DNA from 2 places in the Rhodococcus sp. G6(2025) genome. Region 1 is predicted to be linked to the other one. Evidence: riboswitches for the same ligand, from Rfam matches in the RefSeq annotation. Region 1 holds a riboswitch; the other holds the start of a gene.
The links. A riboswitch is a leader RNA that binds a small molecule or an ion and turns the genes downstream of it on or off. The one in region 1 is predicted to bind thiamine pyrophosphate.
Positions count from the first base shown of each region.

Region 1 (4,678 bases):
GTCAGGTTGTCCACCGCCTTCGTCGCACCGAAGGTCTTTGAAAGTCCCCTCACTTCAATCATGGTGAGAAGGATGCCGGAACCTGCGGCCGGCGCGCATCGGCCGCAGGTCTACACCTGACTCGTCCCCTGGTACCGGTCGGACCCTGAGCGAGACCCCGACGCGACCCCGAGAACTACGACGACGCCTGCGCCCAGAACCGCTTGGGAATGCGGCCCGCGTGACGTGCCTCGTAGCCCGCCACCACGGCCCCGCGCATCGCCGAAGCCATGAGTGCCGGGTCCTTCGCCCTGGTCACAGCCGTGGCCAGCAGCACGGCATCGCAGCCGAGTTCCATCGCGAGGGTCGCGTCGCTGGCGGTCCCGATGCCGGCGTCGAGGATGACGGGAACCCCGGCACCCTCCACGATCATCTGGATGTTGTGCGGGTTCGCGATACCGAGCCCGGTGCCGATCGGCGAACCCAGCGGCATCACGGCCACGCAGCCGACGTCCTCGAGCCTGCGGGCCAGCACCGGGTCGTCGGTGGTGTACGGCAGGACGACGAAACCGTCGTCGACCAGTTGCTCTGCAGCGCTGACCAACTCGATGGCGTCGGGCATCAGGGTGCGTTCGTCGGCGATGACCTCGAGCTTCACCCAGTCGGTCTCGAGCGCCTCACGGGCGAGTTGCGCCGTCAGCACCGCCTCGGCCGCACCGCGACACCCGGCCGTGTTGGGCAGCGGCGCGATGTCGAGCCGGCGCAGCAGGTCCAGCACACCGGTGCCGCCTGCGGCGTCGACGCGGCGCATCGCGACCGTGGTCAGCTCGGTGCCGGACGCGACGAGCGCCTCTTCGAGCACCGTGAGGTTGGCGGCGCCGCCGGTGCCCATGATCAACCGTGAACCGAACGTGCGGCCCGCGATCGTGAGGCCCTTCTGCACGCCGGGCGTCGCGTCAGCCACCCTGCACCGCCGTGAGGATCTCGATCTCCCAGCCCCGGACCACGAGCTCGTCCCACCGGGCGCGCGGGAACACGGCGCCGTTCACTGCCACCGCGATGCCTTTGGTGGGCAGGTTCAGCACCTCCAGCAGCCCGGTGACGGTCAACGGTTCCGTGAACTCGTGGTCCTCGCCGTTGACGCTGATGCCGATCGGCACCACTAGTTGCTGCTCACTCATCTCTACCTCGCTACTTTCTCGAAACGTTCGGGGTCGGCGGCTTTCGCCTCGACCAGTGCCGAGCCCTCCAACAATGCCACCGTCGCGTCGGCGGTCACCGGGGTGAGCAGGATGCCGTTACGGCCGTGTCCCGTCGCCACCACGACCCGATCGGACACCCGGCCGATCAGCGGCAGGTTGTCCGGGGTCATCGGGCGCAGACCTGCCGAGGTCTCGCGCAGTTCGTACTCGCCGATGGCGGGCATCAGCGCCTCGGCGTCCGCGATCAGGTCTCGCACGCCGGCCACCGTGACCTGCGTGTCGTTGCCCGACTCGTACTGGGTGGCACCGACGACGATGCCGTCGGCCCGTGGCACCAGGTAGGCGGGCCTGCCGTGCACGCTGCCGCGGATGGTGCGGCCGGGCGCGGGGGTCACCCCGGGACGCGAGCGCAACCGCAGGATCTCGCCCTTCACGGGGCGAACCGGAAGCCCGGGCCACAGGGCCGGTGACGCGATGCCCGCGGTGACGACGATCTGGTCCGTGCTCAGCCGGTCGAGGCTGTGCACGGCCTCCCCGATCAGCTCCACTCCGGCGTCGACGGCGCACCGCTGCAACGCCTGCAACAGCAGCCTGTTGTCCACGGCCAGTTCGTCGACGGCCAAAAGTCCCAACCGGACTCCGCGACCCAGCATCGGCTCGAGGGCCCGAACTTCGGCGCGACCCAGGATCTGCAGTTCCCGCCCCTGCGCACCCACCCATTCGGCGATGGTCCGCAGGTCCTCCGCGTCGGCGCCGTCCAGCGCGACGGTGAGCGAACTCTCCGACGTGAACAGCTCGACGCCGGCCCCGGCCTCGAGTTCCTTCCCGAATTCGGGCCACCGGTCGAGCGACGCGCTCCCCAGTTCGAGGACGCTCTCCTCGCCGGGCCAGCCCTCGGACAACGGGGCGAGCATGCCGCCCGCCACCCAGGACGCTCCCGAACCGATCGACGGGTCGTACAGCCGTACCGACCACCCGTTGCGGGCTGCGCGCCACGCAATGGACAGGCCGATCACTCCGCCTCCGACGACGGATACCGATCTCGCCATTGAACTCCACCTCACTTCCTGCGCCGGCATGATCCGGGTCAGGTATGACGGTCGGGCTCGGCGTGAGCCCCTCTCAGCCCCACGTTCCCCGGGACTCCCGTGTTGCACTTTCACCGTAGAGGCTACCGTCATGCCGTGACCACCTCGCATCACAGCAACCTCACGGACCGTCGGCGCCGCCTCGGAACAGCACGTTTGTACCTGTGCACCGATGCTCGGCGCGAGAAGGGCGACCTGGCGCAGTTCGCCGAGGCCGCACTGTCCGGCGGCGTCGACATCATCCAGCTCCGCGACAAGGGCTCGGCCGGAGAGAAGAAGTTCGGCACGATGGACGCCCGGGACGAACTGGCGGCACTGTCGGTGCTCGCGGCCGCGGCCAGGCGGCACGGAGCGCTGCTCGCGGTCAACGACCGCGCCGACATGGCGCTGGCGGCCGGGGCCGACGTGCTGCACCTCGGCCAGGGCGACCTGCCCGTCCCGTACGCACGGACCGTGGTGGGTTCCGACGTCCTGATCGGCCGCTCCACCCACAGTCGCGCGCAGGCCAGTCTCGCGGCGATCGAGGACGGCGTCGACTACTTCTGCACCGGTCCGGTGTGGGCCACCCCCACCAAGCCGGGGCGGACCGCGTCGGGCATCGATCTGGTGCGATCGACCGCCGACTCGGAGCCGAACCGCCCGTGGTTCGCGATCGGCGGCATCGACGAGTCCCGCGTTCCGGAGATCCTCGCCGCGGGGGCCTCCCGCATCGTCGTCGTGCGGGCCGTCACCGAGGCCCGCGACCCGCAGGCCGCCGCGCGCTCGCTGTCCGCCCTGTTGCAGCAGAACGCGTAGTTACGGCTGGTCCAGCCAGTCCAGCACCGTAGCGGGCGGCAGGACCACGACTGTGGCCGGCAACTGTTCGATCAGGTCGGGGTCGGTGGTGACGAATGCCGTCACCGTTCCCAGTGTGGTGCCGTGGCCGGCCGGTTCGGCGAGGCTGCCGACCGCGTCCAGGGCTTCGAGCACCTCGACGCGCGGCAACCACCCGTAGGTGCCGTCGGGCAGGTGCACCGTGCGGGGCAGTGCCTTCGACAACTGCGCCAGCGCGCCGCGTTCGCCCAGCACGTCGTGCCGGTCGAGCAGCAATCGCACCTCGGTGGTGCGCAGTTGCGGCCACCCCGCTTCGAATCCCGGGTGCAGCGGCAACCCGGCGACGTCGGTTTCCCGCACCCAGCGCAGTTCGGTGCTCTCGCCGTTCGCGACGGTGGGCAGTGGGCGCTCGGCGTCGGCAATCACCGTGGTGTAACTCCAGCCGCTCGCGGCCTTCATCGTGACGACCTCGGTGCGGACGCGGATGGCCGCGCTCTCGATGCCGGCTTCCTCGTGGGCCTCGCGTACCGCGGCGTGGGTGGTGGTCTCGTGGCTGTCCCGGGCACCGCCGGGCAACGCCCACGTACCGCCCTGGTGACTCCAGACCGCACGGTGCTGCAGCAGCACGGCCGGCGTCTCGTCGGGGAGCGGCGCACGCAGCAACAACCCGGCCGCACCGTGCTTGCCCCAATGACGACTGCCGTCCGGCCCGGTTGCCCAACCGTCACCGTCACCACGCATCGACTACCCCTGTCCGACCTGATGGGTCTCCCTGCAGTTCCCTCACACTAACGGTTTCTTCCGGAACTGCCCGTCGGCAGTCGTGAACCGACCGCTGCTTATATGCTCCCCACAAGGTGCGGCCATGACACGGGAGGGGTGCGAGGTGGTTCTGCGTGAGGCACCGTCGATCGAACCCCACGGCAGCCGCGCATTGTCTGCCGTCGCGGACGACGACGTCGACCCCGCGGTGGCACGCCGCAAGGAACTGCGCGCGTTCCTGGAGTCGACTCCCGCCAAACTCACCGCCCTCGGAGCCCTCCTGGTCCTGCTCACACTCGCGGCCGGGTTGGTGGCCGCCTCGACGGTGAACAGCAGGGAAGCCACTCTCGACAGCGTCCTCGCGGAGACGGAACCACTGTCGTTCTCGGCGCAGAACCTCTACAGCGCCCTGTCCGTGGCGGATGCCGCGGCCACGACGGCGTTCATCTCCGGCGGTCTCGAACCTCCCGAACTCCGCGACACCTACGCGCAGGCGATCGGCACGGCCTCCGCCGACCTGGTGTACGCGTCGGGCGGTCTCGCGGCGAGCGACGTGGACAGCCGCCGTCTGCTGGCCTCCATCTCCAGCGACCTCAGCGTCTACGCCGGTCTCGTCGAGACCGCGCGGGCCAACAATCGCACCGGCCATCCCGTCGGCGCGGCCTACCTCAGCGAGGCGTCCACGCTGATGCAGACGAGCATGCTGCCGATGGCGCAGCAGTTGCACGCCCAGCAGGAGGCTGACGTCGCGGACACGCAACGGGACTACTCCCGCCCGCCCTGGCTGGCGCTGATCCTGATCCTCGTCGCGCTCGTCGCGCTGCTCGGCGCCCA
Region 1 covers NZ_CP179750.1:6,409,912-6,414,589, forward strand. The annotation lists gene ACLIVD_RS29755 (ABC transporter ATP-binding protein) at 1-62, opposite strand, end outside; gene ACLIVD_RS29760 (thiazole synthase) at 176-943, opposite strand; gene thiS (sulfur carrier protein ThiS) at 936-1,160, opposite strand; gene thiO (glycine oxidase ThiO) at 1,163-2,230, opposite strand; TPP riboswitch at 2,229-2,341, opposite strand; gene thiE (thiamine phosphate synthase) at 2,366-3,064, shown strand; gene ACLIVD_RS29780 (NUDIX hydrolase) at 3,065-3,823, opposite strand; gene ACLIVD_RS29785 (GlnX family signal transduction membrane protein) at 3,969-4,678, shown strand, end outside.

Region 2 (4,678 bases), 2.9 Mb from region 1:
CAACTGAAGCCGCAGCACGTCGCGTTGTCCCCGGATCGGCCGAGTTTCCTCAATCTGCCGCTGGTCGGAGCGCAGGCGTGGTGAAACGTTCACGCCAACTCCCGAGATCCGTAGGGTTGACGCCATGACCAAGTGGACAGCTTCGGACATCGTCGATCAGAGCGGCCGCACGTTCGTCGTCACGGGCGCCAACAGTGGTCTCGGGGAGGTGGCCGCGCGAGCGCTGGGCAAGGCGGGGGCGCACGTCGTGCTGGCCTGCCGTAACACCCACAAGGGGGAGGTCGTCGCACGGTCGATCGGTGACAACGCCGAGGTGCGCCGCCTCGATCTGTCCGACCTCGCCTCGGTGCGCGAGTTCGCCGCCGGTGTCGAGTCCGTCGACGTGCTCGTGAACAACGCCGGCGTGATGGCGGTTCCGCAGCGTACGACCGCCGACGGATTCGAAATGCAGATCGGCACAAACCATCTCGGGCACTTCGCGTTGACCGGCCTGCTGCTCGACAAGATCACCGATCGGGTCGCCACGATGTCGAGTGCGGCACATCAGGCGGGAACGATTCACCTCGACGACCTCAACTGGGAACGCCGCAAGTACAACCGCTGGAGCGCCTACGGGCAGTCGAAACTCGCGAATCTGCTGTTCACGTACGAGTTGCAGCGCAGGCTGTCCGCGGCGGGGTCACCCGTGAAAGCGGTGGCCGCGCACCCCGGTTACGCATCGACCAATCTGCAGGCCCACACCGAGTCGGTGCAGGACAAGCTGATGGCCGTCGGCAACCGGATCTTCGCGCAGTCGGCGGAGATGGGGGCGCTGCCGATGCTGTACGCGGCAACGGCATCCGACGTGATCGGTGGCAGCTACATCGGGCCGGACGGCCTGTTCGAGCAGCGTGGCCATCCGAAGGTGGTGGGCTCCAACAAGAAGTCGCGGGACGAGCACACCGCGCGGGCGCTGTGGGCGCTGTCGGAGGACCTGACGGGCGTCGAGTTCACGTTCGGGTGACGCGACGCCCGTCAGGGTTGCTCAGTCTTCGGTGACCTCGAGGGTGACGTCGATGTTGCCGCGGGTGGCGTTGGAGTAGGGGCACACCTGGTGTGCCTTCTCGGTCAACTCGAGCGCCTCGGCGCGGGGCAGGTGGGGCAGGGAAACCTCGAGAGTGACGGCGAGACCGAATCCGCCGCTGTCCGTCGGGCCGATGCCGACGCGGGCGCCGACGGCCGAGTCGACGACGTTCGCCTTCGCCTGACGGCCGACCAACTGGAGCGCGGAGTGGAAGCACGCCGCGTATCCGGCGGCGAACAGCTGCTCGGGGTTGGTGCCGTCGCCGGACCCGCCCATCTCGGTGGGGATCGCGAGGTTCAGGTCGAGCTTGCCGTCGGACGTGCGGGCGTGGCCGTTGCGGCCTTCTCCGGTCGCGAGGGCTTCGGCGGTGTAGACGATCTTCATGGTTACTTCTCTCCTGTAGGGGTGGTGAAGCTGTGAAGTGACTCGGTGAGCCGCGACAGGGTGTCCCGGAGGGCGACGAGTTCGTCGATCTCCATTCCCGTCGAGTCGGCGAGTTCGGCGGGGATGCCCTCCGCGGCGGCGCGGAGGGCCGCACCCTTCTCGGTGAGGTGGATCCCGACCCGGCGCTCGTCGGCCGAGGAGCGCCGGCGTTCGACCAGTCCCAGGGTTTCGAGCCGCTTGAGCAGTGGAGACAGCGTGCCGGTGTCGAGGTCGAGGGCGTCGCAGATCTCACGTACTCCGCGGCCGTCCCGTTCCCAGAGCACCAACAGCACGAGGTACTGCGGGTAGGTCACTCCCAACGAGTCGAGCATCGACCGGTATCTCGCCGTCATGGCCCGGGAAGCCGAGTACAGGGCGAAGCACACCTGGCGGTCGAGGGTGAGGTTGTCGGTCACCACTGAATAGTTGCATACAACTAGGTTGTGCACAACCAAGAACTGGAATCGGTGATTGCGCTTACACTGTTGGCCAGTGACACGGGGTGCTGCCCGGCGACGAGCCGGACGGCTGAGAACAGACCCGTCGAACCTGAACTGGGTAATGCCGGCGAAGGGATGTCGCGGAGACGCCCGTATGCGCTCATCCGATGTCTCGTCGCCGACCGAACGGAAGGTGACAGCATGCAGCTCGACAAGCAGATCGTCCTGGTGACCGGCGGTGGGCGGGGCCTCGGCGCCGCCATCGTGCGGTCGTTCGCGGCGCAGAACGCGCGGGTGATCGTGAACTACCGGAACAGCCGGGACGCGGCCGAAGAACTCGCGGCGTCCCTGGGCGCGGACCGTGCGGTCGCGCTCCGGGCCGACGTCACCGATGCCGGACAGGTGGCGGCCCTGTTCTCCGCGGCGGAGGAGCACTTCGGCTCCCCGGTGACCACGGTGATCAACAACGCGCTCGCCGACTTCTCCTTCAACGGCGACGCACGCGACAAGGCGGACGTCATCACGTGGGAGTCCTTCGACTCGCAGCTGCGTGGCAGCGTGAAGGCGACGCTGCACACGACGCAGGCCGCGCTGCCGGGCATGCGTACGCTCGGGTTCGGCCGGATCGTGAACATCGGCACCAACCTGTTCCAGAACCCCGTCGTCCCGTACCACGACTACACGGCCGCCAAGGCCGCCGCGCTGTCGCTGACCCGCACCCTCGCCGCCGACCTCGGTCCCGACGGCATCACCGTCAACATGGTCTCGGGCGGGCTGCTCCGCACCACCGACGCGAGCGCCGCCACTCCCGACGAGGTATTCGACCTCATCGCGGCGAGCACCCCGCTGCAGCGCGTCACCACCCCGGACGAATTCGCCGACGCGGTGCTGTTCTTCGCGTCCCCGTGGTCGCGGTCGGTGACCGGCCAGAACCTCGTCGTCGACGGCGGACTGGTCAAGGACTGACATGACCGACGTCCGGCAACTGCACTTCAACGCATTCCTCTACAGCTGCGGGCACCACGGCGCCGCGTGGCGGCACCCCTCGTCCCAGGTGGAGCGACTCTGCGACATCGCCTACTACGAGGAGTTGGCGCAGACCGCGGAGCGGGGCTGCCTCGACGCGGTGTTCTTCGCGGACGGGCATTCGGTGCGCGACCCCGCATCCGGAGGCATGTGGTTCCTGGAACCGCTCACCGCGCTGTCCGCGATGGCGCGGGCGACGGAGCGGGTCGGACTGGTGACGACGGTGTCCACCACGTTCTACACACCGTTCCACGCCGCCCGGATGCTGGCGTCGCTCGACCACATCAGCGGCGGCCGCGCCGGCTGGAACGTGGTGACGTCGATGTTCGACGCCGAAGCGCGCAACCACGGGCTCGAGGAGATGCCGCCGCACGACGAACGCTATTCGCGTGCCGCGGAATTCGTCGACGTGGCACTCGCCCTGTGGGATTCGTGGGCGCCCGACGCGCTCGTGCTCGACCGGGACGGCATCTTCGCGGACCCGGCCAAGGTGAAGCCGGTCGAGCATCGGGGAAAGCATTTCCTCGTGGACGGTCCGCTGAACGTGCCGCACTCGCCGCAGGGTCGTCCCGTGCTGTTCCAGGCGGGCGCGTCCGATCAGGGCCGCGACCTGGCCGCCCGGTGCGCCGAGGGCATCTACGCCGTCGCCTACGACCTCACGGCCGCGCAGAGCTACTACGACGACGTGAAGCGGCGCATCCGCGCGGCGGGCCGCGACGCCGACGCGGTGACCGTGATGCCCGGTCTCGTGACCTATGTCGGTTCGACCACCGAGGAGGCCCGGCGGAAGAAGGCGGAACTCGACGCGCTCCTGCCCGTCGAACAGTCTCTGGCGCAGTTGTCGATGTTCGTCCAGCAGGACTGCAGTGCCTGGGAACTGGACGCTCCCGTTCCCGCGCTGCCGCCGCTGTCGGAGTTCACCGGGCCGCAGGGCCGGTACGACACGATCCTGCGGATCATCGAGAAGGACCGTCCCACCGTGCGGTCGCTGCTGGGCACGTTGGCGGCCGGCGGTGGCCACTGCACCATGATCGGAACCCCGGAATCGATCGCCGACGAGATCGAAACGTGGTTCCGCCGCGGCGGGGCCGACGGCTTCAACCTGATGCCGCCGCTCTACCCGAACGGCCTCGCAGACTTCGTCGACGAGGTGATCCCCGTCCTGCAGAAGCGTGGGCTGTTCCGCGCGGAGTATGAGACAGAGACTCTGCGCGACCATCTCCGGGGGCGCCCGTAGTTGCCACCACAAAGAACACAACCTTCTCTAAGTACGCAACAGTGACTGTGAGCGTCCCTCCCCCCGACACTGGCTGTTATCGCGATCACACCACGACGCGAGTTCGGACGAGGAGTGGCAATGCTGGTAGCACTCGGCTTTCTGATGGTGGCCGTGTTCATGTTCTTGATCATGTCCAAACGGGCCACTCCCGTGGTCGGGTTGATCGCCGTCCCGGTCGCATTCGGGATCGCGGCCGGAGCGGGCCTCGGCATCGGCGACATGATCACCGACGGAATCAAGGCGCTGGCACCGACGGCCGCGTTGCTGTTCTTCGCGATCATCTTCTTCGGAATCATGATCGACGTCGGCCTGTTCGACCCGCTGGTGAAACTCATCCTCCGGCTCGTCCGCAACGACCCCATGCGGCTCGTCGTCGGCACCGCGGTGCTCGCGATGGTGGTGTCGCTGGACGGTGACGGATCCACGACATTCATCATCGTGACGTCC
Region 2 covers NZ_CP179750.1:1,316,888-1,321,565, forward strand. The annotation lists gene ACLIVD_RS06305 (CocE/NonD family hydrolase) at 1-84, shown strand, start outside; gene ACLIVD_RS06310 (oxidoreductase) at 125-1,003, shown strand; gene ACLIVD_RS06315 (organic hydroperoxide resistance protein) at 1,025-1,447, opposite strand; gene ACLIVD_RS06320 (MarR family winged helix-turn-helix transcriptional regulator) at 1,450-1,902, opposite strand; TPP riboswitch at 1,975-2,079, shown strand; gene ACLIVD_RS06325 (3-oxoacyl-ACP reductase) at 2,128-2,892, shown strand; gene ACLIVD_RS06330 (LLM class flavin-dependent oxidoreductase) at 2,894-4,189, shown strand; gene ACLIVD_RS06335 (CitMHS family transporter) at 4,310-4,678, shown strand, end outside.
Region 2: it holds a riboswitch for thiamine pyrophosphate, as region 1 does, so the genes downstream of both, ACLIVD_RS06325 (3-oxoacyl-ACP reductase) here and thiO (glycine oxidase ThiO) in region 1, are expected to answer to the same signal.